One region of the Halomonas sp. GT genome, then DNA from elsewhere that is predicted to be linked to it. Evidence: predicted binding sites of a transcription regulator. Region 1 holds the regulator's gene; the other holds the start of a gene.
The links. The regulator FliA, encoded in region 1, starts transcription of late flagellar genes. The targets are predictions, from matches to a motif close to CTAAAGTTNNNNNNNNNNCNGCCGATA.
Positions count from the first base shown of each region.

Region 2: a site for FliA is predicted at 2,437-2,463, ahead of fliD (flagellar filament capping protein FliD). Genes of this name have one in related genera too.

Region 1 covers NZ_CP020562.1:136,985-142,007, forward strand. Annotated here, with positions in the region: gene flhF (flagellar biosynthesis protein FlhF) at 1-878, shown strand, start outside; gene B6A39_RS00625 (hypothetical protein) at 875-1,453, shown strand; gene B6A39_RS00630 (flagellar protein FlhE) at 1,588-2,001, shown strand; gene B6A39_RS00635 (RNA polymerase sigma factor FliA) at 2,028-2,729, shown strand; gene B6A39_RS00640 (motility protein A) at 2,773-3,588, shown strand; gene B6A39_RS00645 (OmpA/MotB family protein) at 3,593-4,264, shown strand; gene B6A39_RS00650 (sensor domain-containing diguanylate cyclase) at 4,288-5,023, shown strand, end outside.
Region 2 covers NZ_CP020562.1:3,470,928-3,475,950, reverse strand. Annotated here, with positions in the region: gene B6A39_RS15795 (hypothetical protein) at 358-687, opposite strand; gene fliD (flagellar filament capping protein FliD) at 1,072-2,403, shown strand; gene fliD (flagellar filament capping protein FliD) at 2,517-3,896, shown strand; gene B6A39_RS15780 (flagellin N-terminal helical domain-containing protein) at 4,036-4,854, shown strand.

The sequences.
Region 1 (5,023 bases):
AACGCTTGGATGCTCTACTGGCTAGCGAGCCCTGTGCAGATAAGGGGCTGGGTATGGCATGGTCTCCACGCCGAAATGAGCGGGGCTGTGACTGGTCGATGCCCGATCTCGCGTTAGACGCCGACGGCGGCTGGCTAGCGCTAACCAGCCTGCAGCATCGTCAGCCCGCAGGCTGGCAATCACGGCTGTTGCGCCAAGGTGAAACGTTGGGGGCCGCCGTTCATCTGCTCCCTGTGTTTCCCGACCCCGCCACGTTAGCGTGGTTAGAAGCCCAACACCTGACCTGGGTCACGCTAGTGGCAGCTACTCAACGGGTATACTGTCAGGGCGAGCGCTATGCCCAGCGCCAGTTGTTCACAGATAGCCCGCTCACACATCACACCGACCTGCGTTTTCGTGGCCAAACGGTGCAGCTATGGCATACCCATATGGCTGTGGAAGATGCTGCAGGCACCCCGATGTTGGCATGGATTGGTGACGTTCGCGATCCTGAAAATGGCAAACGCATCGCGCGTCGCTACTGGTTAACGCCTGCCCGATTAGGCACAGATGTGCGTTCGCTTTTGGTTATCCAGCTTCAAAGCGAAGGGGTGTCTAGCCTAACCAAACGCGCTTGGCAGCAATTGAAAGATTCGGACGATGGCGAAGTAAGCACGGAGGTTCGCTTATTGATGGCCAGCGGTATCGCCGCCGCAGCGGGGCACTTAGATGTCGCTAATGATGACGCTGCGATAGCACTGCGTTCCGATTTGTTAAGGTTGTTGGGTACCACGCGTAAGCGACGCGATACGGCAATGTTGGATGCGCTTGTTCACGCGTTTATGGCTCGTGACGCCATTCGCCAACTCAGCAGCGTTAGTCGTGAGGGGCTGGAATGAGTGCCCAGGACCAGGCAGCAGGCCTGCGTAAATGGGCGGATTTACAGCGCCAGCAGCGCCAAGCACCGTCTGTAGAGAGCGACCCCGTGGAAGATGAACCAGGGGCTGAGCCAATGGCCGCTATGGCCGACTCTTCAACGGCGCCGCCAACTGCTGCCTCAGCGCAAACTACCGCACCGCCCTCGATGCCGCAAAACCCGCTTATTGTGATCGGTATGCCTAGCAGTGGCGATCAGCAGGTGGCTAAAGTAAAAGGGCGCCTAGCCCAATGGTCAGTACTTGGCCGACGGTGGGCTGGCGACCCGGATGATTGGGATATTCACATCGTTAAGGCAGATGCCGCTAATCTTGGCCAACTGAAAGAGCGCTTTCCGCGTTGGGCGTTATGGATTAATAGCGATGCCGATGCATTCGCACAGATGTATCGTTCGCTGCGGCAAGTGCAGGAAAACGGCGGCCCTAGGCAACTGCTGGCGCTGCACGAGCCAAACTTGCCGCGTAGAGGTCTGCTCGACAACCTGCGGGAAGCCGCCAGCTACTATTTAGATATAGAGCTTTTACTGCTGGCGCGATGACGCTAGCCTGACGCCATGTGACCGCGCTTAAACAGAGGCTATCAAGCGCCACTATAAGGAATAACAATGCTTATGTTCGCTGGTTTCAAAACGCGTTATTACCATGCGGCAGTGATGCAAATAGTTTTAACATAATGGGCTATTTTAAGATTGCTAGCTTCAAAACCGTGTTGATGGCGGCACTAAGCGCCGTCACCATGAGTGTTAATGCGGCTACGGGCAGTTGGAGTACCGAGGTGCCCAGCGTGCTAGTCGCGATGAGTGACCGAGCTGTTAGTAGCCAGCCCATTCAACCTCCGGCAGGGGCTCAGACAGAGCATGCTTCAATAGGACGTATTCATTGGCGTTTTCAAATGCCGGTTAATGCGCCAGTTAATGCGTGGCTATGCCATCCTGAGCAGTGTGTTCCTTTGACTGCTATGCGGGGCTCAACCTCTGCGTTAGCCGGTAAACAAGTGAATGGGCCGATGCACTTTCGTTTTGCGCTGACGCCGGGCCAGCGCCCGGTGCGGGTGCAGGAACTGCAAGTGATTGTGAACTACCAGTGAACAGAGTTCAGCCGTGAGGCACGAGGATGTATACAGCACAAGGCAGGATTAAACAGAGCGAGCTGTTAACCCAATACATGCCACTGGTAAGACGTCAGGCCTTAACGCTGCAGGTTAGACTACCCGCAAGTATTGAGTTGGATGATCTTATTCAAGCTGGCATGGTGGGTTTATTAGAAGCATTGGGGCGATTTGATGCGACCCAGGGGGCGACATTCGCCACGTTTGCAAGCCAGCGTATTCGCGGTGCCATGATGGATGAGCTGCGCACACGTGATTGGTTACCCCGCAGTGTACGCCGTTCTGCCAGAGCCGTGGATGATGCGGTGCGTCGCCTTGAGCAGCAGTTAGGACGCCCACCAGAAGAGGGCGAAATCGCACGTGACCTAGATATGCCGCTCAGTGAGTATCAACAACTACTTAACGATACGAACAGTGGCCAGTTGCTGCCCTTTGAAGAACTGGTAGCCGAAGGGGCCGAGCCCGCGAAGGAGGAAGCCACTAACCTGCCTTTCGATCAGTTACTAGATCAACAGCAGCGTCAGTCGTTAATTGATGCGATTGAGGCCTTACCTGAGCGTGAAAAGCTACTGATGGCGCTGTATTACCAAGAAGAGTTGAACCTCAAAGAAGTCGGGGCGGTGCTTGGAGTGACCGAATCTCGTGTCTCCCAGCTGCATAGCCAAGCGATTAGCAGGCTTCGCGCTCGCTTATATGACACCCCCTAACGCCACTATTAATTAATCACGAATAACCGGCGAGGAGCCGTTGATGAACCCATCTACGCTGATCGGTATTTTTGCCAGCATGCTTTTGCTGGTAAGCGTGCTGTTTTTTACTGCAGAGTCGCCAGAAAGCTTTATCAACTTGCCGGGGCTAGCCATTGTGGTAACGGGCACCTTGGCGGCTACCTTTATTAGTTATCCGCTGAAGGAAGTGCTACGTGTAGTACGCCTGGTGGGACTGGTGTTTCGGCGTGAAAATACCTATGTGCGTGATGATATTAACGAACTGGTTTCCATGGCGCGCCTTTGGTTTAAAGGCGATGTCAGGGCGGTTGAGAAGGAGCTAGAGCACACTCGTAACCCCTTTTTGCGCACCGGGATCCAACTGGTGATTGCTAACACGAAAGAAGACGAAATTTTCGATATGCTGCGCTGGCGCATTGCACGATTAAAAGCGCGGGAGCATGCCGAAGCGCAGATATTTCGTACCATGGCTACCTACGCGCCAGCCTTTGGCATGATTGGCACCTTAGTCGGGCTGGTCAATATGCTGGAAGTGATGGATGCGGGTGATCTTGACGTTATCGGCCCCCGTATGGCGGTAGCTCTGCTAACAACGTTCTATGGAATTCTGCTCGCCAACTTAGTGTTCAAACCGATTGCCGTCAAGCTAGAGCGGCGCACGGAAGAGCGCCTTATCACCATGAATATGGTGCTGGAAGGCATTTCGCTCATTACCAAACGACGTCTGCCTTCTTTTATCGAAGAAACGCTCAACTCCTTTGTGGCTAATTATCATGACGAGATTCGTGATGCCTCTGTAAAACCGCGGCCGACGGCTAGTCCTGTGACAAAAGGGTAGCGCTATGCTAGATCGTGATTCACGGCACGCACTGGAATTACCCCCTGTGTCAGGCGAGGGGGATGAAGGCTGGCTAACGAGCTACTTAGATGTTTTAACGCTGCTAATCACGCTGTTTGTTCTACTGCTGGCGTTAACGCCGCCGGGGGGAGGGGAAGCCTTTGACAGCGATAGAATGCGCTCGGCAAGCGCTTTTATCTCGCTTCCGTTGGCCAGCTTGGCAACCGGCATTCATCCTCGGCACAGTGGACTGAAGCCGCAGATGGCAGAGCTTAATATTCCTGGCGTTAGTGTCTCTCAAGGCGAAGAAGGTGTTACGCTGCGTATCGATGACAGCTTGCTTTTCCCTAGTGGTGACGCCGTGCTAACGTCCCAGGGGCAAGATGTGTTAGAAAGCCTTCTCGCCGTGTTAACGTCCTTTGAAGGTCAAATTTCTGTAGAAGGACATACAGATAATATTCCCATTGCCACCTCACGCTTCCCCTCAAATTGGGAACTCTCGGTAGGACGCGCCATTGCGGTGGTCCGGCATCTTGAGCGCCAGGGAGTTGCTATTTCACGTATGCGGGCAGTCGGCTACGCCGATACCCAACCCATGGAAAGTAACGCAACGTCGGAGGGCAGATCTGCCAATCGGCGCGTCGAACTGTTGCTAAGGCAGCAGGCTGAGGGGTAAAGAGATTTCTTGAGGCTATCTCTGTGTCGAAGTATCACTCGCTACTACAGTCGTTCGGTGCATTACTGGTGCTCGATGCCGACAGCCGACGCATACAAGCGATTAGTAGCAACTTCGCTGTATTGCTGGGGGTAAGCCTTCCTGACGGGCATTTCCCAACGCTATCCAGCGTTCTAGGCAAGCGCTTAAGCCAGCGCATCCGCTACGAGCTACAAGGTCAGCAGCGTTTGCCGGGGCCGCTCACGTTTAAATGTCCCGCTCGATCAAATCGTTTTCAGTTACATGCTTACCGTGCTGGTGCGCATGTATTAATTGAGATAGAGCCGCTTCACACCCTCGGTAAGCAGCGTCTACTTGGCACGGTGAACGAACGCTTGATGCGTCTAGCAGAAGCGACACATCAAGAAGAGCTGCTTGATTATCTGGTGATAGCTGTTCAAGAATTAACCGGGCATGACCGGGTGTCTGTGTGCCATTTCAATAGCGATTGGCATGGGTTAATCGTTGCCGAGTCGTTAGCTACGGGGGCCGTTCAGCCCGGCGTCGAGTTGGCAGCAGGTCGTTTACCTGCCTTGTTAGGCCAGCGCTTCCCCGCCAAGGATTTCCCTGTTGCACTACGGCGCGCCTACGAGCGCCATCCGGTTCGGCTGATCCAAGATATTGAAGCACCCTGTGAGCACTTGCTACCGGAGAGTGCGACGGTGGATGTAAGTGATTGCTTCATGCGTGCTCCGGCCCCTGAACGGCAAAAATACTTAC
Region 2 (5,023 bases), 820 kb from region 1:
ACAGGAGGTTCAATAAAAGGCAAGTTGACCCTAGCAAGGGTAAATTACGCAAACATAACCAATTACTGCTAGGCTTGGGGTGTTATTTCAAAGGTAAGCATCCTGTTGCCTTCCTTGAAACAGAAATGTATGAAAAAGCCCTAAACGCAAAAGCAAGGAGTGCCGTTATGCGTAACATCATCTATATTATTGGTCTAATCGTTGTTGTGCTGTTTATTCTATCGCTGCTTGGACTGCGTTAAGCACACCGCGCCAATAAAAAAGCGCCCGCAGCCCCTTTATCAAGGGCCTGCGGGCGCTTTGTGTTTAGAGCGTCGTCTTAATTTTTCAATGCCGTGGCGTTCAGAGCAAGCGCAATTACGCGCAGTCGGCAGCACCCTGGCCAAACATATCAAACATTAACTCTCGTCCCATGGACGTCAGTACGAAGCGGTCATAATCATTAAATTCAGCGGCACCGCTCTCTTCAAGTACCCGTTGGCATGTTTTCCAATTAGGGCAATGACCATTCAACTGAGCCAGTTCGCGCCGGGCAAGGCCGCGCTGGGGCAACGTAATGGTTTCGAGTACATGGCCGTTATCGTAAAGCAGCTCGGCAACGGTAGAAAGACAGTGGCGTAGGCTACGCTGCACATGATGAGCGGCAGACGCTGCGGTGGATGCGGGTTGTGACACCTCGGAAGGCATAAGTCGTTCTCCTGCAAACGGCCCCAAAATGGGCTTGTTGCAGTGCATTATAAAGCAATGCAGGTGTTAGACCAAGGTCTATAATTCGTTAGTGCCAACGCAACCGCTGACCTTTTCCTGACATGTTCTTGTCATCCAGTTAATTCACGATGTAAGTCACTAGAGAACAGGCAGAAAAGCGTTAATCCCAATGGGTGGGTTTATGCCTTTTTAAGTTGTATAAAAGCGTCATCTTTTACAATTAATTACTTTTTAGTACGTAAAAAAAGCCAAATAAGCTCAAGTCTGGGCTTTAATGGTCGATAGTATTAAATAATAAATCACATTCTTACGTATGAGCAGCGCCAGCATGTTGGGCGTTTTTTAAAAAAAGGGCAGTAACTTATGGCTTCCATTTCATCACTCGGAGTTGGTTCAGGACTTGATCTCAATGGCTTGTTGGATCAGCTCGAATCAGCTGAGCGTAGTAAGCTCCAGCCCATACAGCAGCAAATCAAAACACAGGAAACGAGGATTTCTGGCTATGGCCAGTTCCAAAGCGCATTGTCGCAGTTTCAAGATGCTGCCAAGGCGCTTAGCGAGCCTGAGTTGTTTGATAGCTTGGCTACTGATGTGCAGGGTGATGCAGTTACTGCGGCCTCCACGTCTTCGGCTACGCCAGGGCGTTATGATATTGAAGTTACCCAGCTTGCCACTGCAGGTAACCTTGCGTCAGCGCGTGTGACTGATCCTCAGGCTGAGCTATCCGGAGTGGAGCAGACGCTTGAGTTGAGTTTTGCTGGGCGCGATGCCATTTCGATGACCATTGAAGCCGGCAGCAGTTTAGAAGCTGTACGAGATACGATTAATGCCAATGCTGACGCTGGCGTATCTGCCTCTATTATTTTTGACGGCACAGATTACCGACTGGCGCTTAGCTCAACAGAAACAGGCGAAGATGCCTCGATCACTGGTTTGACAATGGGAGGGGCGCTTGAAGGCGAAATTTTCAACGCTGGCCAGGATGCACAGTTTAATGTGAATGGTATTCCTATCAGCAGCGCTTCCAATCAAGTAGAAGAAGCGATAGAAGGCGTGACGCTTAGCCTGCAAGAAGGCGATGGTGCAACCAGTACCATCACAATCCAGCGTGATGAAGACACTATTCGTGAGGCCGTCACTGAGTTCGTAGATGCTTTCAATGAGCTTAAGTCCACTATAGGGTCGCTGACGGCGTTTGATACAGCCAGCGGCACATCGGGGGCGTTGAACGGTGAGTCCGCTGTCCGCTCAGTGGAAAACACGCTACGCAGTGTGTTGGCTTCTGGAAGTGAGGGCGGTGAGTTGGCTATGTTGTCAGACCTGGGTATTTCGCTAACCCGTACCGGTACCCTTAGTATTGACGAAGAGCAGCTTAACGAAGTGATTTCCAATGATCGCGGCGAACTAGCTGAATTTTTCGCGGGTGGGGAAGGTGTGACAGGGCTGGCGAGCAATGTGGATACCACGATAGAGCAAATGCTAGACACTAATGGGTTAATTACCACGGCAGTGACTAGTGCTGAGAATCGTATTGAAAGCCTAAACGATCGCTTTGCCCGCGTTGAGACATCAATCGATAGTACTATCTCGCGCTATAGAACCCAGTTTGGGCAGTTGGACTCAATGATATCGCAAATGAATCAGATGTCGGACTATTTGACCCAGCAGTTCAATATTCTAAATGCACAGTCATAAAGGCGTTTACTACCACAACGCTAACGAAAAATATTAAAGTTTGGTGGCTTCCTGCCGATAGGCTAAATCAACACTTGTTGGTTTAGCCTTGTTTTCTGAGGAAGCACCCAGTTATGGCGACGATAACCTCCCTAGGCGTCGGTTCCGGCCTAGATCTTAATGGCTTGGTTGATCAGCTTCGTACCGCTGAGCGCCAGAAGCTAATTCCTATCACGCAGCAAAAAAATCAGCAGCAAACGAAGATTTCGGCGTTTGGTCGTCTTCAGTCTGCATTAGGCCGCTTTCAGGATTCTGTTGTTGCCCTGAATGATGCCAAACTTTTTTCCAGCCAAAAGAGCACTTCCAGCAGCGACGGGGTAAAGGTGACTACCTCCGCTGATGCCACTGCTGGGCGCTATGATATTAATGTTACTCAGTTGGCGAGAGTGGGCAGCATTGCTTCTAATAGCGTGGCAATGGAAACCGTTCTTGCTGAAGTGGACACTACATTAACGCTTGATTTTGGTGCGACCTACCAAAATGGCGTGCTTCAGCCCAGTGCCGAGCCGCTCAGCAGCTACTCCATCACTATTTCAGCAGGCAGCACCCTTGCGACTATTCGCGACCAAATTAATGCTGACCAAAATGCAGGTGTGAGTGCCTCGATTGTTAATGATGGCACGGGCTACCGCTTGGCGTTAAACAGTAAAGATACCGGTGCAGTTGCCTCGGTTACTGGGTTTTCAGGTGTGGCCGGTTTATCTGCGGATGATGCCACCTATCGTGCAGGCACTGATGCCGCCCTGCAGATGAACGGTATCTCGATTACTAGCGCGAGTAACCGAGTAGAAGGGGCTATTCAAGGAGTAAGTTTGGATCTTACCGCTACCGGCAAAAGTATTGTGGTGATTGAGCGCGATACTGAAGCGCTAAAAGAGGCCATTCAAAACTTCGTTAGCGGCTACAACGAGCTGAAATCTACCTTGAGTCGTTTAACCTTGGCAACGGGAGACCGTGACACCGCTGGTGATTTGGTGGGGGATAACACTGTACGGAGTATAGAAGGAAGGTTGCGGCGAGACTTGCTTACCAGCGTTGAAGATAGCGAACTAGGAGTACTGTCCCAGTTAGGTATTGCACTAGATCGAAGAGGGCGGTTAGAGCTGGATGAAACCAAGCTAGACGCCTTAATTGCTAGTGAGCCTGATGCGTTGTCAGGCTTCTTTGCAGGCACAACCAAGCAAGGTGGCTTAGCTGGTCGTTTAACGGGGGCAATGGATGAGCTGCTGGGCGATAAAGGCCCAATTCAAGGAGCTATAGAAAATGCTGAAAAACGGATGGCGCGGTTAGATGATCGTTTTATACGCAGTGAAGCGATGATTGAGCGGACCGTAAGCCGTTATCGCACTCAATTTGCTCAGTTGGACGTTATGTTGGGGCAGATGAACGGCATGAGTATGTATCTGACTCAGCAGTTTGATGCGCTTTCAGCTCAAACCGTACGTAAGCGCTAGTTTTTTGTTACAAACTTTTACAATAATTTTTTATCAGAATACTAAAGAAAACGAATGATGGGCCGTTAATTAATATACCGGCGCGACAAACGCCGCCAAGCGGGCCTCGTGGCCAATCAAACGTTGAGGAGTATCAACTATGTCAGTTATCAATACCAACATCACTGCGCTGATCGGCCAGAACAACCTGAACAAGTCTCAGTCTGCCCAGCAAACCTCGATGGAGCGTCTCTCCTCTGGTCTGCGTATTAACAGCGCCAAGGATGATGCGGCTGGTCAAGCCATCGCCAACCGTATGACTGCCCAAGTTACTGGGATGAATCAAGCTAGCCGTAACGCTAATGACGGCATTTCCATGGTGCAGACCATGGAAGGCGGTTTGAACCAGATAAATGATAACTTGCAGCGTATCCGTGAACTTGCGGTTCAGGCATCAAGTGACACTAATACAGCTGACGATCGCACCTCAATCCAAACTGAAATTGCTCAGCGTATTGAAGAGATCGATCGTGTCGCTAATAGCAATAATTTCAACAAAACACCTCTTCTAAATGTTGCAGCCGATCTGGATATTCAAGTTGGTGCGAGCAATACTGCTAACGATAGAATTACCGTTAGTAGTATTGATGCCCAGGCTGCAGCGCTGGGGGTTGATGGTGTAACTGTGGCTACCAAGGCAGATGCTCAAACTGCAATCGATTCAGTAGATACCGCACTTGATACTATCAATACAGCACGCTCTACTCTTGGTGCTAAGTTGAATCGTTTCGATTCTGTGATTGAGAACTTGGCGACTACTTCAACCAACCTCACTGCTGCCCGGTCTCGTATTGAGGATGCAGACTACGCCTCAGAAGTTTCAAATATGACTCGCGCTAATATCCTGCAGCAGGCCGGTACTTCTATCCTGGCGCAGGCCAACCAGACTCCGCAGTCTGTGCTGTCTCTGTTGGGTTAATCTGAGACTTGATGATAGGGTGAATGCTCTATCGCTAAGTGCTATGAACCGGCTCCCTTTGGGGGGTCGGTTTTTTATTGAGGTGATAATACCGAACACCAGCAGGTGAGCGAGGAGCGATGTTGGGGTAGCTGACACCCGCCACTCACAGAGGTTACGTCCCAGGTTC